Regions from separate parts of the Anaerotruncus sp. AF02-27 genome, predicted to be linked through region 1. Evidence: predicted binding sites of a transcription regulator. Region 1 holds the regulator's gene; each other region holds the start of a gene.
The links. The regulator Rex, encoded in region 1, represses fermentation and respiration genes when NADH is low (regulators of the CRP and FNR family bind a similar motif). The targets are predictions, from matches to a motif close to ATTGTTAANNNNTTAACAAT.

Region 1 (4,895 bases):
CCCCGTCGGGACCGAAAGTATCAGCCTCGTTGTTTTAAATAACGCTTCCGACACGCTGCTCTACACCTCATGGTTCGATTTCCGCAAAGTGGACGGCGGCGAAGTTTTGCCGCTCACCCCGCGCGACGGCGCGATGGTAAACCCGGACAGCGTTTCCGCCTCCTTCCCACTCGCACCGGGCGAAACGGCAACCATCCCGATCCCCATCGATATTTTCGACGAGCCGCTTTCGCCGGGCATCTACCGCGTGTCTCAACTTGCCTGCTTCATCGATCCGCACGGCGAAGCGCTCGCCTGCACCGAAATCACGGCCGATTTTACCATTTCAGCAAACTGACCCCCATACGAACCAAAGCCCGCCGGCAATGCCGGCGGGCTTTTTTGATCGGCTTGTCCCTGTTGCGCGCAGCGCATTTTCGCACTGGGTGCGAAAATATGTCCCGCGTGCTTTTTATCACGCGGCACACATCGTCTTGCCTGCGGCAGATTGCGCGTAATCTTTGCCGGGAAGCGGCAACAAAATTGCGCGCACGGGGCCGCGGGGTGTCCCCGCGTGTCCTTCTTTGGGTCCTTTCTTGGACAAGCAAGAAAGGACCATTCCCCCGTTTGACTTCGTTTTTTTCCCATGCTACGTTGGGGTTAGAGGGGAAAAACAAGCGAATCGAAAGGGGAATTGCATGGATCTGACCGCACTTTCAGCAGAATACCGCGCTGCTGCCGAAGCGCTGCAGAAGCGCCTATGCGAGCTGCGCAAGCGTCTGCGCACGGCAGACGGTGAGGAAGCACTCCTTCTGCGGCGCCGGATGGACGCGCTCTATACCGAATTGAGTGATTTAAAGGTGGTGACGGCCTATCTCAAGGACTACTACGCATAGTAAATACCGGCAGGATAAACCGCTTTTCCCCCAGCGGGCCTGGAACGCGCACCTGTCCGACCCGGACAAGGTCGCGTCCGAAACCTACGGCGGCAACGGTGACAACACGCCCGCGCGTGAACGCTACCGGCGGTTTGCCGCCAACGCCATCCGCTTTCTGCCGCCAGGCCAGCAGGAAGCCGTCCGGCTCTATTACCTGGAGGGGATCAAGATGCCTGAGGCCGCCAAAATTCTCGGCGTCAGCCGCTCCACGGTCAGCCGCAGGCTGGCCGCCGCGCGCAAAACCCTGCGGGAGCTCGCCCGTTTTTGCACCGACTCTGGTTTCCTGCCGCCCTGAACCTTCCGTTTTTTCTCCAAACTGCATCTTTGGGCAGCTGGCTTTCAGATTGACAAGACCTGCGCAATGATATAAAATAATGTATAATTATTACTGTGATGTAACTGTATCATGAAATGAATCATAGGAGGACTTGCATTGGATCAGAAAGTACAAGCGGCTGTCGAACATTTTGCCGCGCTGGTAGAGGCCCAGCTTGCGCGCAATGAGCGCATTAAAGCAACTAAGGACTTCGTGGATTACGAACATCTCGATAAGATCGTCATCGGTGTCTGCGGCGGCGACGGCATCGGCCCCATTATCACCAATGAAGCCGCCCGCGTATTAAAGCACCTGCTGGCGGATGAAGTGGCCGCCGGCCGTGTGGAATTTAAGCAGATCGACGGCCTCACCATCGAAAACCGCGCCACCGTCGGCAAAGCTATCCCGGACGACGTGCTCGCGGAACTCAAAAAATGCCACGTCATCCTCAAAGGCCCCACCACCACCCCGCGAGCGGGCGATCCCTGGCCAAATATCGAATCGGCCAACGTTGCGATGCGCAAGGAGCTTGACCTGTTCGCGAACGTCCGCCCGGTCAAAGTCCCGAGCGAAGGCATCGACTGGACCTTCTTCCGTGAGAATACCGAAGGCGCATACACGCTCGGCTCCTGCGGCGTGAATGTCGACGACGAAGTCGCGTTCGACTTTGTCGTCACCACCACCGAAGGCACCGAACGCATCGCGCGGCTCGCTTTCGACTATGCCAAGAAAAACCACAAAGACCGCGTTTCAATCGTCACCAAGGCCAACATCGTCAAGACGACCGACGGCAAGTTCCTCAAACTCTGCCAGAACATCGCCAAGGAGTATCCGGACATCTCCACCGACGACTGGTATATTGACATCATGACCGCAAAACTGATTGACCAGAAGCGCCGCCGTGATTTCAAGGTATTTGTACTTCCGAACCTCTACGGCGACATCATCACCGATGAAGCCGCCGAGTTCCAGGGCGGCGTCGGTACCGCGGGCAGCGCCAACATCGGCAAACGCTACGCGATGTTTGAGGCGATCCACGGCTCCGCGCCGCGTATGATCAAGGAAGGCCGCGGCAAATATGCCGATCCCTGCTCGATGCTGCGCGCAGCGGTGCTGCTGCTGAGCCACATCGGCTTCCAGGCGCAGGCGGATAAGCTCGACCGTGCGCTGGACGTCTGCATGTACGAGGAGAAAAAGCTCACCATCACCGGCCGCGACACCGGCTGCACCTGCGAGGAATTCGGCAATTATGTCATGGATACCGTAGCGAGCCTCTGATCCGCCCGGCACACAAGGAAATCTACACAGGAAGGGTGTTTGTGTCTATGCCAAAGCATGAGGGCGTTTCACTGTCGGTTATCCGGCGTCTGCCGCGCTACTATCGCTTTTTGGGCGACCTTCTGAAAAAGGATGTCACCCGTATCTCTTCGCGGGAGCTTGCACAGCTCATGCAGCTCACCGCCTCCCAGATCCGACAGGATCTCAACTGCTTCGGCGGATTCGGCCAGCAGGGTTACGGTTACAACGTCGCCGCGCTTTATAAGGAAATCGGAAACATCCTCGGCCTCAATAAACAGGCCGACATCATCCTGATCGGCGCGGGAAATCTCGGCCGCACGCTTGCAAAGCATATGAACTTCGACACCAGCGGTTTTAAGCTCGTGGGGATTTTCGACAACTCCCCCACGGTCATCGGGCAGAAGATCCGGGAACATACCGTGCGGGACACCACCGAACTCGAAGACTTCTGCCGGGAAAATCATCCCCGCGCCGCGATCCTCTGCATCCCGCGCGAGGTGGCTTATGAAACGGCCGAGCGGCTCAAAAACCTCGGCATCAACTGCTTCTGGAACTTCTCCCACTACGATCTGCTGCTTAATTTCGAGAACGTCGTGGTCGAAAACGTGCATCTTGGGGACAGCCTTATGACCCTTTGCTACCGGATGAACCAGTTTTATGCCGACGAGAAATCCTGATTTCAAACCCAAACGGCCCCGCTTCTGAGAAGCGGGGCCGTTTCTCTATTCCTTTTTGTCCTCCGGCAATTGTTTTTCGTCCCAGAAATATTTTGCCACAACGAATCCAACCAACAGGATGAGGATGCAAAAAATATCTGTCATGAAAAGCTCGGCTGTCCCAATCCCGGTGCCCGGCCCGTCCGCCACCCCTGACGCGTACAGTTCGGGAGCGAGGTCGTTCCCATCCGCGTCAAGAAGCCGTAGGCCGCGCCAGAGCCCCTCCGTTTTCGGGTGCTCATAAATATCGACGAAATCCCGTTCGGCAATCTCTCCGGAAAACACCACCTGCGGCGGTTCCTCGTCCACCGTAATGACCTCGTAGGCCACCGCGCGCGGGTCGGCGTTCGCGCCGCAGACCGCGACCTTCCGTTTGCCCGAAGCGGTGAAGGGATAGACCTCCACGCCGATCGAATTGCCGTAGCCGGCGCTGACCGGCCGGTAAAGGGTGTTCATCCCCCGGTCGAAAAGCGCGTAGCCCATCATCGGGCCGCCGCCCGGGTCCTTGAAGAGCACGAACAGCCGGTTGCCGGCCTCCTCGGTCCCGGCTATCTCCACCGGCATGCCGGTATATTCCGTGAGCGCCTCGGTCAGCGATTCCGGTTTCGCCGTATAGTGGTAAACCATTGTGTAATACGCCCCGGTCGCGATGAGGGTAACAGCCGCGATCACAATGGACAGGATCCTGCGTTTTGTCAGTTTCATCGTTTCATCTCCTTTGCGGCGCGGGAAAGCGCCGCGAACTGTTCCATCGTGAGCTGCTCGGCGCGTGCCGTGCCCGGCACCCCCGCTGTTTCGAGCAGCGCGGCGGTGTCCGGCTTCGCAAGCGAAAGCCCGCTTGCCAGACAGTTCAGGATCGTTTTTCGGCGTTGGGAAAAAGCCGCCTTCACCACCGCGAAGAAAGCCTTTTCATCCCCCACGTCGTATTGCGGCCGCTCCCGGATATCCAGCCGGATGACCGTACTGTCCACGTCGGGCGACGGCATAAACGACCCGCGTGACACCTGAAAGAGCACCTTCGGGACGCTGTAGTACCGCACAGCGATTGTGACCGCGCCAACCTCGCGGGTGGCGGGTTCGGCGCAGAGCCGCTGCGCGGCCTCCTTCTGCACCATCACGGTGATCGATTTGACCGGCAGGCGCTGCTCGAGCAGGCTCATAATGATCGGCGAGGTGATGTAGTACGGCAGATTCGCGCAGACAACCACCTCCATGCCGGAAAACTTTTCCGCGATGAGCGCGTGCAGGTCGACCCGCATCACATCCGCATTCACGATCTCGACGTTTTGGTAGCCCGCGAGCGTTTCCGCGAGCACCGGCAGCAGCCGGGCATCAATTTCGATACAGACGACTTTGTCCGCGCGTATGGCAAGCTCGGCGGTCAGCACACCGACGCCCGCTCCGATTTCAATGACTCCGACGCCTGCTTTCGCGCCGCCAAGCTCGGCCATGCGCGGGCAGACGGTCGGGTTGACAAGGAAATTCTGCCCGAGCGCTTTACTGAATGTAAAACCGTGGCGCGACAATACGTCTCGTATCACGCCAATATTGGAAAGGTTGTCCATAAAATCCTCCAGGAACTGGATTTGGTTTTGCAGGAAATAAAAAAGGAGCTTGCACAGGCCGCCGCGGTATAGTAGAATAAAA
Region 2 (4,895 bases), on a different contig from region 1:
GGCGTTTTCCTTGATGTAGTAGCAGAGTTTTTCCATCTTGTCGAGATCCTCCAGGGTACCCTGTCCCTTGGTGATCTTATCAAGCATCTCATAAAGGCGCTTGGTGCCGATGCGGCACGGCGCGCACTTGCCGCAGCTCTCGTCGACGGTGAACTCGAGGAAAAACTTGGCGATATCGACCATACAGTTGTCCTCGTCCATGACGATGAGTCCGCCCGAACCCATCATTGAACCGATGGCGATCAGGTTGTCATAGTCGATCTCAACGTCCATCTTGGAGGCCGGGATACATCCGCCGGAAGGCCCGCCGGTCTGCGCCGCTTTGAACTTTTTGCCATTGGGAATGCCGCCGCCGATTTCCTCGATGATCTCCCGCAGGGTGGTGCCCATCGGGATTTCAACAAGACCGGTGTTGTGAATCTTTCCGCCGAGCGCGAAAACCTTGGTGCCCTTCGATTTTTCAGTACCCATCGAGGCGAACCAATCGGCGCCCTTCAGGATGATCTGCGGGATGTTCGCGTAGGTCTCAACGTTGTTGAGGACCGACGGTTTCGCGAACAGGCCCTTGACCGCCGGGAACGGCGGACGCGGACGCGGTTCGCCGCGGTGGCCCTCGATCGAGGTCATCAGCGCGGTTTCCTCGCCGCAGACGAACGCACCCGCGCCAAGGCGGATGTCGATGTCGAAATCAAATCCGGAGTCGAAGATGTTTTTGCCGAGCAGTCCCATCTCGCGCGACTGGCCGATGGCGATTTCCAGCCGCTTGACCGCGATCGGATACTCCGCGCGGACATATATGTAACCCTGGTTTGCGCCGATCGCGTAACCGGCAATCGTCATCGCCTCAAGCAGCGCGTGCGGGTCGCCTTCGAGCACCGAACGGTCCATGAACGCGCCCGGGTCGCCTTCGTCGGCATTGCAGCAGACATATTTCTGGTCGTTGACCGAAGCCTTTGCGAACGCCCATTTGCGTCCAGTCGGGAAGCCCGCGCCGCCGCGGCCGCGCAGCCCGGATTTGGTGATGACGTCGATGACGTCGTCCGGGGTCATCTCAGTGAGCACTTTGCCCAGCGCCTGATAGCCGTCATATGCGATGTATTCGTTGATGTCCTCGGGGTCGATCACGCCGCAGTTTCTGAGCGCGACGCGTTTCTGCTTTTTATAAAAGTCGGTGTCACTCAGCGACTTGATGGTGTCCTCCTGGACGGTCTCGGTGTAGAGCAGACGCTTGACGATACGTCCTTTGAGCAGGTGCTCCTCGACGATCTCGCGCACGTCCTCCGCGTTGACCCGGGAATAGAACGAGCCCTCCGGATAGACGATGACGACCGGGCCGAGCGCGCACAGGCCGAAGCAGCCGGTTTTGACAACCTTGACTTCGTTTTCAAGGCCTTTTTCTTTCAGTTCGTCCTCAAAGGCACGGATGACCTTTGCGGAGCCGGAGGAAGTGCAACCTGTACCTCCGCAAACCAGAACATGGGAACGATACATGATGTGTCTCCTCCTTCATTTATGCTTTCTGCGCGACAGCGCCGATGGTGTATTCGGTCATGACGTTGCCGTTTACCAGATGGTTCGCAACCACCTGCGCAGCTTTTTCCGCAGTCATTTTTACATAGGTGACCTTTTCCTTGCCGGGTTCCATGATCTCCACAACCGGCTCATACTGACAGATGCCGATACAGCCGGTCTGTGCGATGGTGACGTTCTGGAGATTGCGTTTGGCGACCTCCTCGGTGAACGCCTGCAGCACAGGGCGCGCGCCCGCGGCGATTCCGCAGGTTGCCATGCCGACCACGACACGGGTGTTGCCTGTGTCATCCTCCCGGATGCCCATATTGCTTTTCACTTTGTCCCTGAGAGCTTGAAGCTCCGCTAAACTTTTCATAATCTGTTATCCTCCATCCACAAATACGCTTATTGCCTGGTTATCCATTCCCCTGGATTTCCGTCATGTTCTCCCGGATGAACGAACTGATGAATCCCACCACTTCCGGATTGGAAAGCGGCACGCCCGCGAGCACCTGCCGGAACTCCCGTGTATCCGCCGCAAATGCCTGTTCCCCGCGGCGGTAGGTATAGACGAAATCAATATCCGGATTGCACTGAACCAGCGAGCTGATTGTCCCCGCCATGTCCCCCAAGGGCATCCGGTCGATGTGGGTCAGCCCAAATGTGGCTGTTACCGTCGTCCCCACATTCACTTTGGAGTCGATTGCAAGCGTCCCGCCCGTCATCTCCGCCGCCATTTTGAGAAACGGCACGCCCAGCCCGACCTTTCTGGTCGTGCGGGTGGTAAAAAACGGGTCGATCACTTTATGTACCTGTTCGGCGCTCATCCCACAGCCGTTGTCCGCGATCGTGATGGTGAGAAGGTCTTTCCCTGGCTGTTCATCCACCGTGATTTCAATGAGATCCGCCTTTGCGCGCACCGAATTCTGCGCGATATCCAGCACATTCAGCGACAGTTCCTGCATCACGCTCAGGCGCCGTATTTCGCCAGGATCGAATCGATCTCATCAACCGTCAGCCGGCCATAGACCTCATCGTCGATCATCATGACCGGAGCAAGCCCGCATGCGCCGACACAGCGGCAGGCGTCCAAACTGAATTTTCCGTCCGGAGTGCATCCGCCGCTCGAAATCCCGAGCTTCTCTGAGAGCTTGTTGAAGATATCGCCCGCGCCCTTGACATAGCAGGCCGTTCCCAGGCAGACCGAAATCTTGTGCTCGCCCTTCGGGTTGAGGGTGAACTGCGCGTAGAATGTGGCCACGCCGTAGATCTCTTCCAGCGGAATGTCCATGCCTTCGGAAATCATCTTCTGCACTTCGATCGGCAGATAGCCATAGATCTCCTGCGCACCCTGCATCACCGGCATGAGCGCTCCCTTTTCTCCCCTGTGCTGTGCCATGAGCGCCTTGAGCTTCTCTTCCTGTTCCGGCGTCCCTTTGAAAGGTACGACCGTTTTGGTGTTCGCCATCTAGTCTTTACCTCCTTGAATAATTGGCGGTGCGCGCACCGGATATCATATAAAAACTCCTCCGGAAACCGCGGCCGGGAATTGGCCGAATCACAGGTGTCCGCGGGAACGACATCAGGATATCCATACAGGCAAACATTGCCTACGCGCACGCATCCAGCTTAATTGTTACAATTATAACAGATATTGATATGGCCGTCCAGATCTTTTACATGTTTTTCTGTTGGAAAAATACAAAATATTTGTGGTGTTTTTTCTTTATTCGGCGTTAATGCCAAAATATTTTTGAGCAGCCATGTATATTTTTTATTGCTCCGCAATCCAAAATGGCCGTGCGGCTCTGCCGCGGCCGTTTTGATTTTCATGCGCCGGCTTTTTCACCCGCTTTCCCACAAAATACATCGTGGGCGCGTGCAGATTATACAGCTTTTGAAAACCCGATTGGTGCCGTTTATCCATTGCACAAAATTAAACAAAATGTTATAATGCAGGGGTAAATATTTGTCGGAAAGGACAAACAGCCAGCCCCATGCAACATCTTGAAAGGAGTATCCTCTATGACAGTTCAGGATATCAAGGAAATTTTAAAGGCGGACGTCCTCTGTGAGGGCGACGGCCTCGGCGCCGAAGTGCACACCGCCTGCGGCAGCGATATGATGAGCGACGTACTGGCTTTTGTCAAGGACCAGAGCGTGCTGCTCACCGGGCTTGTGAATTCCCAGGTGGTGCGCACCGCCGAAATGATGGACATGGTCTGCATCGTCTTTGTGCGCGGAAAGCAGCCCGACCAGGCGATCATCGACCTCGCGCAGGAACGCGGTATCGCGGTGATGACCACCCCATACCGGATGTTCGCGGCCTGCGGGCTGCTTTACAGCAATGGATTGAGAGGCGGTTGTGAAAGCGATGTCTGAGGTAATCAAGCTCGAATACGACGTGCCCGGCGATGACTTCACCCGTGCGGGCGAGGCCTCCAGCGACGTCAAGGCGGTGCTCAAAAAGCTGGGCCTGCATTCGAACGTGGTGCGCAAGGTAGCCATTGCGATGTATGAAGGGGAAATCAACATGGTCATCCATGGCGGCGGCGGGCATATCACGGTGGAGATTTCCCCCGAATGCATCACCATGTCTCTGGTCGACCACGGCCCCGGCATCAAGGACATCAGCCTTGCCATGCAGGAAGGCTGGTCCACCGCGCCCGAAAGCGTGCGCAACCTTGGGTTCGGCGCAGGCATGGGGCTGCCCAATATGAAAAAATACAGCGATGAGATGGAGATACAAAGCGTAGTGGGAGAAGGCACCACCGTGGACATGAAGGTTCACGTGGCCTAGACCCCGGCGCCATCCCAACGCTCCTGTGAAGGAGATTGCGATGAACAAGGCAAATTTTTTCCATTCGGTGACGCTCGACCGTGACAAATGCCACGGCTGCATCAACTGTGTCAAACGCTGCCCGACCGAAGCGATCCGGGTGCGGGAAGGTAAGGCGCGCATCATCAAGGAGCGCTGCATCGACTGCGGCGAGTGCATCCGCGTCTGCCCGCACCACGCGAAACAGGCCATCTTTGACCCGCTTTCGGTCATGGATACCTATAAATACAAGGTGGCGCTCCCCGCGCCCGCCCTCTATGGGCAGTTCAACAACCTTGACGACATCGACATCATCCTCGGCGCTTTGCAGATGATGGGGTTCGACGAGGTGTTTGAGGTCGCGCGGGCGGCCGAGCTCGTTTCGGACGCAACCCGCAAATATATGGCCCGGCCCGATGTCAAGCGGCCGGTCATTTCCTCCGCCTGTCCGGCCGTCCTGCGGCTCATCCGGGTGCGCTTCCCGGAACTCATTGACAACGTCCTGCCGCTGCACGCGCCCATCGAGGTTGCCGCGCGGCTCGCGCGCAAAGCGGCGATGGAAAAG
Region 3 (4,895 bases), on a different contig from region 1:
CGGGCACGAAATCACAGTGCGCCCGCTTTTCGTAAACGCGGAAAAATATAACGCTATGGAACCGGAAATGCAGCAAGCGCTTGCGAAAGCCGTTGCCGAGGCCACCGCGCTCGCCCGCCAGTATGAAAAAGAAGCTGGGGAAGCCGCACAGAAACAGATGGTTGAGGAATTCGGCGTGGAACTGTATGAGATTGATAAAACCCCGATTATGGAACGGACAAAGCCTGTGTTTGAGGAATTCGGAAACACGTCCGGACTCAATGACCTGATTGCAGAGATCCAGGAAGTTCAGTAAATTGAGAATCGCAGGCGGCGGAAGCCGCCTGCGCGTTTGGGAGGGAACACTTATTGAAACGGATTTCTGATGGACTTGAAAAAATAATCAGTGTCGTCCTGTTCTTTATTATGACGGTGCTTGTGGTGATCACCTTTTTACAGGTGTTCAGCCGTTTTATCCTGCATATCCCGATCGCCTGGAGCGAAGAAGTGATCCGGATGAGCTTTGTATGGATGATTTCCCTGGGATCAGCGGTGGCCATAAAAGAAAACAGCCATTTGGTTATGGATATGCTCACATCTGCCGTTTCCGAGAAGATGCGCAAGGTTTTACGCATGATTGTTCTGGTGCTGATACTGGGGGTCAGTGTGATCCTTTTGGTGGCGGGCGCAAACTACGTGGTCCGAAGCATGGGGAAAACCGCTGTGACAATGCCGATCCCCTCCAACTGCGTCTACATAGCCATCCCGGTTTCAGCAGTTGTCATGATATTTTATACAGTGGAACAGGCCGTCTTGGAACTGAACCGTAATCGAAAGGAGGCAGCTTCGTGAGTCCATTGCCCATTCTTATTCTGATCGTGGGTATGATCCTGCTGATGCTGCTGGGTCTGCCGCTTGCTTTTTCCATTCTGGCAATTTCCACGGCGGTGCTTGTTGGATTCACGGATCTGCCGTTTTGGCAGATCGTCCAACGTTTCTTTGCCGGAATTGACAGCTTTGTCCTGACAGCAATCCCATTTTTCCTGCTGGCGGGAAATCTGATGAATTCAGGGAAAATTACGGATAAGCTGATAGACCTTTCTTCCGCAGCGGTGGGACATATCCGTGGCGGACTGGCCCATATTAATGTCCTTGTCAGCTTGTTGTTTGGTCACCTGTCGGGCTCGGCGGTCGCGGATACTTCGGGCATTGGAACCATCCTGATCCCGGCAATGATCCGCAAAGGGTATACCAAATCGTTCACGGTCGCGGTCACTGCAACCTCATCCGTATTGGGTCAGATCATTCCGCCTAGCCTGATTATGATTATCTATTCCGCCACAGCCGGTGCAAGCGTTCAAGCGCTGTTCGTGGCTGGGATGGTTCCAGGCCTGATGCTGGCGCTCACGATGATGGTGGTTTCTCTGGGATATGCCATCAAATTCCATTATCCGAAAGAGGCGAAGTGCACCTTCCGAGAGTTCCTGATCACATTTCGGAAGGCCGCTTTGGTGCTTGTCATGCCGCTTATTATCATCGGCGGCGTGCTCACCGGTGTTTGTACTGCCACCGAAAGTGCGGTGCTGGCTGTTGTTTACAGTCTGATCATCACAATTTTTGTTGATAAGACCCTGACGCCCAAGGATTTGCTCCCCATCTTTGTGAAGTCTGCGAAGGGGGCGGCGACGAGTCTTTTCTGTATTGGAGCGGCGAGTGTCTTCGGTTACCTGCTGGCTTATTTCCGTACAAATGAATATGTCATGCAGCTGATGACCGATCTTAATCTGTCGAAGGCAGGATTCATGCTGTTCACTATCATCCTGTTTTTTGTTCTTGGTGCATTTATGGATGCGACCCCGGCGATCTGCATCTTTGTTCCGATTGTCGTTCCGGCCGGCTTGGCCCTTGGGCTGCATCCGGTGCATCTGGGCATGATCATTTGCTTGGTTCTGTCCTTTGGCCTCGTGACGCCACCGTACGGGTTGTGCCTGTTGCTGGCCTGCCAAATTGCAAAGATCGAACCGCAAAAGACCTTCCGGGATTTGTTTGTTATGCTTGGCGCGGTGGTCATAACGCTTCTGATCATCATCTTCTTCCCGGATTTCATCTTGGCCCTGCCGCGGCTGGTCGTTCCCAAATACATGTAGGATAGCCAGGAAATCTCTGACTTTGATTAAACAGAGGAGCCGCCTCCAAACTGGGGGCGGCTCCTCTGTACTTTGAAAGCTGTTCCGGAAAATTGGATAGGCCCGAATGAGAAAATCTGCTGGCGGTAGCCTGACAGCGGGGCTCTGCATCGTCGGGGCGGCTGCCGGTACTTATGCAGGGGGACTTGCGCGCAGCACCTGCGATTTGACGGAGTGAAACCGTATCAGTTAAAAGGGAGTTGTAAAACCCTCCGGCAGTCTGTTACAATGGAGGTGACCAAATTGAGAGGAAGGATGCGTATGCTGAAACCGGAGACCCGGCAGGAAAACACAAAATACCGCCTTGCCGAGGCGATCAAAGCCTGTATGAAGAACACGCCGGTGGACCGTATCACCGTCCAGCAGATTGTGGATGCCTGTGGGGTGACCCGCCAGACGTTTTACCGCAATTTTCTGGATAAGTACGACCTCATCAACTGGTATTTTGATAAGCTGCTGCTCGAATCCTTTGCACATATGGGCAGCGGCCGGACGGTGCTGGAAGGACTCGAACGCAAGTTCGAATACATCCGGGAGGAGAGGGTCTTTTTTACCGGGGCGTTTAGTTCGGACGATCAGAACTCCCTCAAGGAACATGATTTTGCACTGATCCTGGAGTTTTATACCCAGCAGATCAGACAGAAGACCGGACAGTTTCCGGATGAGGAGATCCGCTTTCTGCTGGAGATGTACTGCCGCGGCTCCATTTACATGACGGTGAAATGGGTGCTTGGCGGGATGCCAGAGCCGCCGGAAAAGATGGCAAAAAGTCTCGTGGATGCGATGCCGGCAAAGCTGGCCGACCTGTTTATCCATTTGGGCCTTTTGCCTAAATCGCATACATAATACCTTGTTTTTCGTGCGGATTAAAAAAATTTTTGTGGGATGTTACATCTTTGACAGATTGTAACTTTACTTTTCTCCGGATTCTGGTTTACAATAATGATAATAAATTGTCAAACTTGACCGCAGCCAGTATTTCAGAAAAAGGAGAAGATTATTTATGGCGAACAGAATTATGCTCAATCAGACTTCCTATCACGGCTCCGGCGCGATTCAGGAAATCGCCAATGAAGCCAAGGCGCACGGCTTCAAAAAAGCATTCGTGTGTTCCGACCCCGATCTGATCAAATTTAAGGTGGCCTCCAAGGTGACCGATATTCTGGACAAGGAAGGCCTCGCTTACGAGGTGTATTCGGATATTAAAGCCAATCCGACCATCCAGAATGTCCAGAACGGTGTGCAGGCGTTCAAGGCGTCAGGCGCGGACTATATCGTTGCCATTGGCGGCGGTTCCTCGATGGATACCGCCAAGGCGATCGGTATCATCATTGCAAACCCGGAATTTGAGGATGTGCGCAGCCTGGAAGGCGTCGCGCCGACCAAAAAGCCCTGTGTCCCGATCATTGCCGTTCCCACCACCGCCGGCACCGCCGCTGAGGTCACCATCAACTATGTTATCACCGACGTGGAGAGAAAACGTAAATTTGTCTGTGTCGATCCGCACGACATGCCGATCATCGCGGTTGTCGATCCGGATATGATGGCTTCGATGCCGAAGGGTCTGACCGCCTCCACCGGTATGGATGCGCTGACTCATGCGATTGAAGGCTACACCACCAAGGCTGCTTGGGAAATGACCGATATGTTCCACATCAAGGCGATCGAGATCATTGCAAAATCGCTGCGCGGCGCGGTCGCAAACACAAAGGAAGGCCGTGACGGAATGGCGCTTGGCCAGTATATTGCCGGTATGGGCTTCTCGAATGTTGGCCTTGGCATTGCGCATTCGATGGCGCACACCCTCGGCGCGGTTTATGACACCCCGCACGGTGTTGCCTGCGCGATGATGCTCCCGATCGTCATGGAGTACAATGCCGAGTGCACTGGCGAAAAATATCGTGAAATTGCGCGCGTAATGGGTGTGGAAGGCGTGGACGGGATGTCTCAGTCCGAATACCGGAAGGCCGCTGTGGATGCTGTCAAGAAACTTTCCGCTGACGTTGGGATTCCGGCCAAGCTGGAAGCGCTCAAGGAAGAGGATCTGCAGTTCCTTGCGGAATCCGCGTTTGCCGATGCCTGCTGCCCGGGGAATCCGAAGGATACCAATGTGGAAGACCTGAAAGCACTGTTCCGCAAACTGATGTAAGCTTTTCAAATAGAAGATTTTCGAAATCGCAATTCCGGCCCGCCGAGATCGGCTGGCCAGTAATATATCCGCGCCAAAACAGGACAGACAGCCAGATTCATGGCTGTCTGTCCTGTTTTTTCAGTATTTCTTCTGTTCGAGCGCGCGCTCAATCGCACGGAAGTTGGTGACCGAGGAATCCTTCTTTTTCAGCGCGATCATCGTATGCAGGGTATCGATAATTGCCATCTGCGCAATACGCGAAGAAAGCGCAAAAATCCGGTAGCGGGTTTCGTTCGATGCGGTGCAGAGCCGGATATCAGCGATGTCGTAAAGCGGAGACCGCCCAATATTGGTCAGCGAGATGATCGAAGCCCCTTTGCTTTTGGCGAGCGCCGAGGCGTCGACAATATCTTTTGAGCTCCCAGAATGGCTGATTGCAAAGACGGTGTCGCCTTTTTGGAGGTTGGTGGCCACGATGCTCTGGATGTGGGTGTCGGTGTAGGCGGTCGCGTCAACTGCGACGCGCAGCAGCTTATGCTGTAAGTCGAGCGCAATGGAATGGGAATTTCCTAAACCAAAAATGGCCACCCGGTTGGATG
Region 4 (4,895 bases), on a different contig from region 1:
AAACTACCGCCAGTACATAATGGATATACTCGGCCGGAATTCGCTGCTTGAGGCGTTTCGCAATGGACGCCGGGAGGTTTCCTGCGAATATCAGCAGCTCGATAATGACGGCGAGATGATCTGGGTGTGCAACACCGTTTACCTGATCCAGTCGGAGGTCAGCGGGGATATCTGCGCGTTTATCTATCTCAAGGATATCGACCATCAGAAAAGGCAGGCTTTGGAACTGCAGAAAAAAGCCGAGCGTGACCAGCTGACCGGGCTTTTCAACCGGACGGCGTCCCGCTCGCTGATCGACCGGATTCTTGGGGATACGAAAGGGAGACCCTGCGCGATGTTCATGCTGGACATCGATAATTTTAAACAGATCAACGACACCTATGGGCACCTGTTTGGAGATGCGGTCCTTTCTGAAACCGCGGCCCGTCTGAGCACCCTTTTCCGCAAAGGCGATGTGCTTGGCAGGCTGGGCGGGGATGAATTTTTGATCTTCCTGCAGGGCATCCCGAACGAAGAACTGGCGCTCAGAAAAGCGGAGCAGGTCTGCAGGCAGGTGCGCAGCGTCTATTCTTCGGGCGGCAGGCAGTGTGAAATTTCCGGCTCGGTGGGTATCGCTTTTTCCCCACGCGATGGAGGATGCTTCGACACCTTGTATGAACGGGCCGATATCGCCCTTTACCATGCGAAGGATCAGGGGAAGAACCAGTTTGCGGTCTATCAGGAGGGCCTGTGGAAAAACCTTGTGAAGCCGCTTTCCCCCCGCCTCTCGCAGGAAAAGAACCTTGCCAAATCTTTTTCCGAAAACATTGGGGAATACATTTTCAAAATCCTTTATAATGCCAGGGATCTCGATCTTTCGGTCAATGCAGTGCTGGAGCTGCTCTGTAAGCATTATAATACCCGCCGGTCCTATATTGTCGAATACGATGCGGAAAACGACGCCTTCTCGATGACCTTCGAATGGTGTGATCAAGGCTTTCCGTCCGCGAAGGGCTGGATGCAGGGGATCAGCCTGGGAAAATACTGGGAGCGCTTCGATGAGGACGGGGTTTTCCTCCTGGAGGATATCTCCGGAGCAGATCCAGCGCTGGAGGCGATTGTCCGCCGGGTGGGGTCCTGTTCACTGATCCAGTGCGCGATGGTTTCCGGCGGGAGATTCCGCGGCTTCCTCGGGGTGGATGAGGACCGCTGCCAGCGTGCCTTCAGTGAGGAGGAGCGCTCCACGCTGCTGAGCGCGGGGGAGATTATCAGCACCTTCCTGCTCAACCAGCGCAATGAAGCGGAACGCCTGCGGCTGATCGAAACCCTGCAGACTCTTCTGGATAAGATGCCAAACGCGGTCTATGTGGTGGAACAGAACACCCACCGGCTGGTTTACTGCAACAGGCGGCTTCTCCGGATATTTCCGGACGCCATGTCCGGCAGGCCATGCTACGAAACCTTTCGGGGATTTTCGAGTCCGTGCCGGGAGTGCCCGATGAGCGGTATTGGGGGGAAGAATGAGTCCAGTACCGAGGACATCTATAACGAACGTCTCAATGTGTGGATCAAAACCACTGCGACCCGGATCAAATGGCCGGGCGCTGGGGAGCATTTCATGCTCAACTGCGTGGAGGTCACAAAGTATAAAGATCCGAAACAGGAAGAATAAAAGAACCCCGGCCGGCGTAAAAACGCCGGCCGGGGTTTCATTCAGCCTTTTGTCTCCCGCAGCGGGAGACAGAATTTAAAATGCCGGTTGGTCATCCCCTGACGGAGATAGAATGTGTGGCTCATGACGCGAGATCTGTTGCAGCAGACCTCCAGCTGCAGGCAGCCTTCCCGCACAGCGGCCTCTTTTGCGGCGGCAAACAGAAGTTTGCCGATGCCCTGTCCACGCAGCTGCCCGCACACCACCAGCTCCTGGATTTCCGCGACTTTGGCGGCATGGTGCAGAAGCTGCTGGATATGCAGGCTTATAAAGCCGAGCACCCTGCCGCCCTCCTGGGCGACGAAATAATGAACCTGCGGGTTTTCAAGGTTCTGCCGGTAACACGCCGAAAAGCCTTTCCGGCTGACTGGGGTGCCCTCCAGTTCGCAGATCAGAAGATAGATCTCTTCGAGCTGACTGGACGCTGCCGGTAAAATTTCAACCATTCCGCTCCCTCCCGATGGAAAACCGTTTATTCCGCTTTGAAGTACCGGCCGATGGCGTCCGCGCCGAGGATGGCGGCATAGACCTTTTCGGGTGTGACTTCCAGCGGCATGTTGTAGATCGATTCCCCTTCGGCGCAGGCCGCGTTTGCAACCGCCATCAGGTCGGCCGCGACCGGATCGGAGACGCCGATATCGGCAAGGGTGGTCGGCAGACCGACGTCCATGCAGAATCCGATGACCTCCTCCAGCTCCTCGGACGGCGCATTTTCAAGCACGAGCTGTACCAGTGTGCCGAACGCAACTTTTTCGCCGTGATAGTAGCTGTGGCACTGGGGCAGGACGGTGAACCCGTTGTGGATGGCATGTGCGCCCGCCAGGCCGCCGCTCTCGAAACCGATTCCGCTCAGATAGGTGTTTGCTTCGATCACATCTTCGACCGCTTTGGTGCAGACCTTCTGCTCCACCGCGAGCTTGGCCTGCAAGCCCTCTTCGATCAGCGTTTCATAGCAGAGCCGCGCCAATGCAATCGCTGCCTTGGTGACCTTGCCGCCCGCGCAGGTGGAACCATTTGAGGCTCTGGTGGCGCGCGCCTCAAAATAGGTGGCGAGCGCATCGCCCATGCCGCTCACCAAAAGGCGTGCCGGCGCGGCGCTCACGATGTCGGTGTCAATGAGCACGAGGTTCGGGTTCTGCGGCAGGAAGAGGTACTGGTCAAAAACGCCCTCATCGGTGTAGAGGACCGAAAGCGCGCTGCATGGCGCGTCGGTGGAGGCAATGGTCGGGACGATCGCAACCGGTTTTTTGGTGTAGTAGCCGACTGCCTTGGCGGTGTCGAGAATTTTGCCGCCGCCCACGCCGACGATCACGTCGCAGTCCCCCATCAGGCCGATGAGGCGGTCGACTTCGTTTTTGCTGCATTCGCCGCGAAAGCTTTCAAAGGTGACTTTGCCGCCGAAACCCGCTTCAATCGGGGCCTTCACGCGCTTCATGCCGGATTCGCTGACAAGGATAAACGGATTTTTCCCAAGCGCGTCGACATAGGTTTTGAGATTTTTGAGTTCGCCCTTTCCCTGGACATACTTTCCGGGCGAAATGATGATATTGGCCATTTGGAACGCTCCTTTATTTTTTAATTGGTAGGACATCTTTAATTGACAATAGTTTAACATAGATGCGCCGCCAATTGCAATGGAGAAGCCAACAAACTGTACGGGGAAATTCCGCCGATTTTGTGAAATTTGAGCTGTTTGAAAGAACAGGCCGAAAATGATATACTATATATCTATCGTATCATTGGAAAGAGGGAAAAACAACATGCAATTTTTAAAAAGGCTGCTCCCTGCCGGGCTGCTTTTGGCGCTTGCCGGCTGCGGGGAGGCGAGCTCGGTCGGCGTCATCGGCGGCGCGGACGGCCCGACGGCCGTTTTTGTGACCACAGCCACCAAAACGAATCCAGCCGTTTGGCCGACAGTGGCGCTTGTTGTGATTGCCGCTGTGATCGGCGTAATTGTCTGGCTGAAACATCGAAAGTAAGGAGAAATACCGTTTATGGACTTTGCCGCGATCCTTTCAAAGGAATTCAACATTGCAAAAAACCTGGTGGAAAACATCATCGCGCTCATCGACGAGGGCAATACCATCCCGTTCATTGCGCGTTACCGAAAGGAAAAAAACGGTTCCTGTGACGATCAGGTGCTGCGGGAACTTTCCGACCGGCTCGAATATCTGCGCGGGCTTGAAAAACGAAAACAGGAGATCACCGATTCGATCACGGAACAAGGCAAGATGACCGAGGACCTCGCCGCCGATATTGCCGCGGCCGAGACGCTCGCCCGCCTGGAGGACATCTACCGCCCCTATAAGCAGAAGCGGCGCACCCGCGCGACGATTGCGAAGGAACGCGGGCTGGAACCACTGGCGGAACTGATCCTCGCACAGGACAAAACCTCCGGTACGGCGCAAGCGCTGGCCGCGCCGTTCGTCGATCCGGAGAAGGAGATCCCGACGGCGGAGGACGCCATCGCGGGAGCCTGCGACATCATTGCGGAACAGGTGTCAGACAGCGCGGAGGGCCGCCAGCGGCTGCGTCTTTATTATCAGAAGAATGCCGTCCTGCGCAGCGTGGCCGCCGATCCGGACAAGGAGAGCGTCTACAGCACCTATTATGACTACGCGGAACCGGTTGCCAAGGTCCCAAGCCATCGGGTTTTGGCGCTCAACCGCGGAGAGAAGGAGGAATTCCTCAAGGTCGCCGTTGAGGTGGACGGAGGATATGCCGCCGGGCTGCTTGGCGGGTTGTTTGTCAAAAAGGGCAGCATCACCACGGGCCTGGTGCAGGAAGCGGTCGCGGACGCTTATAAACGACTGATCCATCCTTCGCTTGAACGAGAGGTGCGTTCCGATCTCACCGAAATGGCGAACGAACAGGCGATCAAAAACTTCGGCGTGAACCTGAAGGCGCTGCTCATGCAGCCGCCGGTCAAGGGAAAGACAGTGCTCGCGATCGACCCGGCCTACCGGACCGGCTGTAAGATCGCGGTGGTTGACCAGACCGGCAAGGTGCTCGACACGACGGTGGTCTATCCGACCCCGCCGCAGAACAAAACCGTTGAAGCCAAACGCGTCCTTGGCGCGCTGATCAAAAAGCACGGCGTGCAGGTGCTTTCGATCGGCAACGGCACTGCTTCCAAGGAAAGCGAGATCTTCGCGGCCGAGATGATCCATGAGCTTGACTGCGGGCTCCAGTACATGATGGTCAA

Region 2: DWV16_RS07600 (NAD(P)H-dependent oxidoreductase subunit E) is a predicted target of Rex. The motif match lies at 3,145-3,164, and genes of this name have one in related genera.
Region 3: fucO (lactaldehyde reductase) is a predicted target of Rex. The motif match lies at 3,107-3,126, and genes of this name have one in related genera.
Region 4: DWV16_RS04815 (glycerol dehydrogenase) is a predicted target of Rex. The motif match lies at 3,287-3,306, and genes of this name have one in related genera.

What each region holds. Positions count from the first base shown of each region.
Region 1 is NZ_QSBX01000020.1:38,162-43,056, forward strand. It holds gene DWV16_RS13855 (hypothetical protein) at 1-337, shown strand, start outside; gene DWV16_RS13860 (hypothetical protein) at 678-875, shown strand; gene DWV16_RS19775 (RNA polymerase sigma factor) at 928-1,212, shown strand; gene DWV16_RS13870 (isocitrate/isopropylmalate family dehydrogenase) at 1,351-2,511, shown strand; gene DWV16_RS13875 (redox-sensing transcriptional repressor Rex) at 2,559-3,209, shown strand; gene DWV16_RS13880 (hypothetical protein) at 3,255-3,953, opposite strand; gene rsmA (16S rRNA (adenine(1518)-N(6)/adenine(1519)-N(6))-dimethyltransferase RsmA) at 3,950-4,813, opposite strand.
Region 2 is NZ_QSBX01000007.1:45,473-50,367, forward strand. It holds gene nuoF (NADH-quinone oxidoreductase subunit NuoF) at 1-1,491, opposite strand, end outside; gene DWV16_RS07590 (ferredoxin) at 1,511-1,888, opposite strand; gene DWV16_RS07595 (ATP-binding protein) at 1,929-2,480, opposite strand; gene DWV16_RS07600 (NAD(P)H-dependent oxidoreductase subunit E) at 2,483-2,980, opposite strand; gene DWV16_RS07610 (DRTGG domain-containing protein) at 3,538-3,894, shown strand; gene DWV16_RS07615 (ATP-binding protein) at 3,887-4,312, shown strand; gene DWV16_RS07620 ([Fe-Fe] hydrogenase large subunit C-terminal domain-containing protein) at 4,353-4,895, shown strand, end outside.
Region 3 is NZ_QSBX01000006.1:69,570-74,464, forward strand. It holds gene DWV16_RS06990 (TRAP transporter substrate-binding protein) at 1-295, shown strand, start outside; gene DWV16_RS06995 (TRAP transporter small permease) at 349-831, shown strand; gene DWV16_RS07000 (TRAP transporter large permease) at 864-2,126, shown strand; gene DWV16_RS07005 (TetR/AcrR family transcriptional regulator C-terminal domain-containing protein) at 2,427-3,011, shown strand; gene fucO (lactaldehyde reductase) at 3,169-4,314, shown strand; gene DWV16_RS07015 (MurR/RpiR family transcriptional regulator) at 4,435-4,895, opposite strand, start outside.
Region 4 is NZ_QSBX01000003.1:206,425-211,319, forward strand. It holds gene DWV16_RS04805 (diguanylate cyclase domain-containing protein) at 1-1,651, shown strand, start outside; gene DWV16_RS04810 (GNAT family N-acetyltransferase) at 1,693-2,136, opposite strand; gene DWV16_RS04815 (glycerol dehydrogenase) at 2,163-3,245, opposite strand; gene DWV16_RS18970 (hypothetical protein) at 3,451-3,669, shown strand; gene DWV16_RS04825 (Tex family protein) at 3,685-4,895, shown strand, end outside.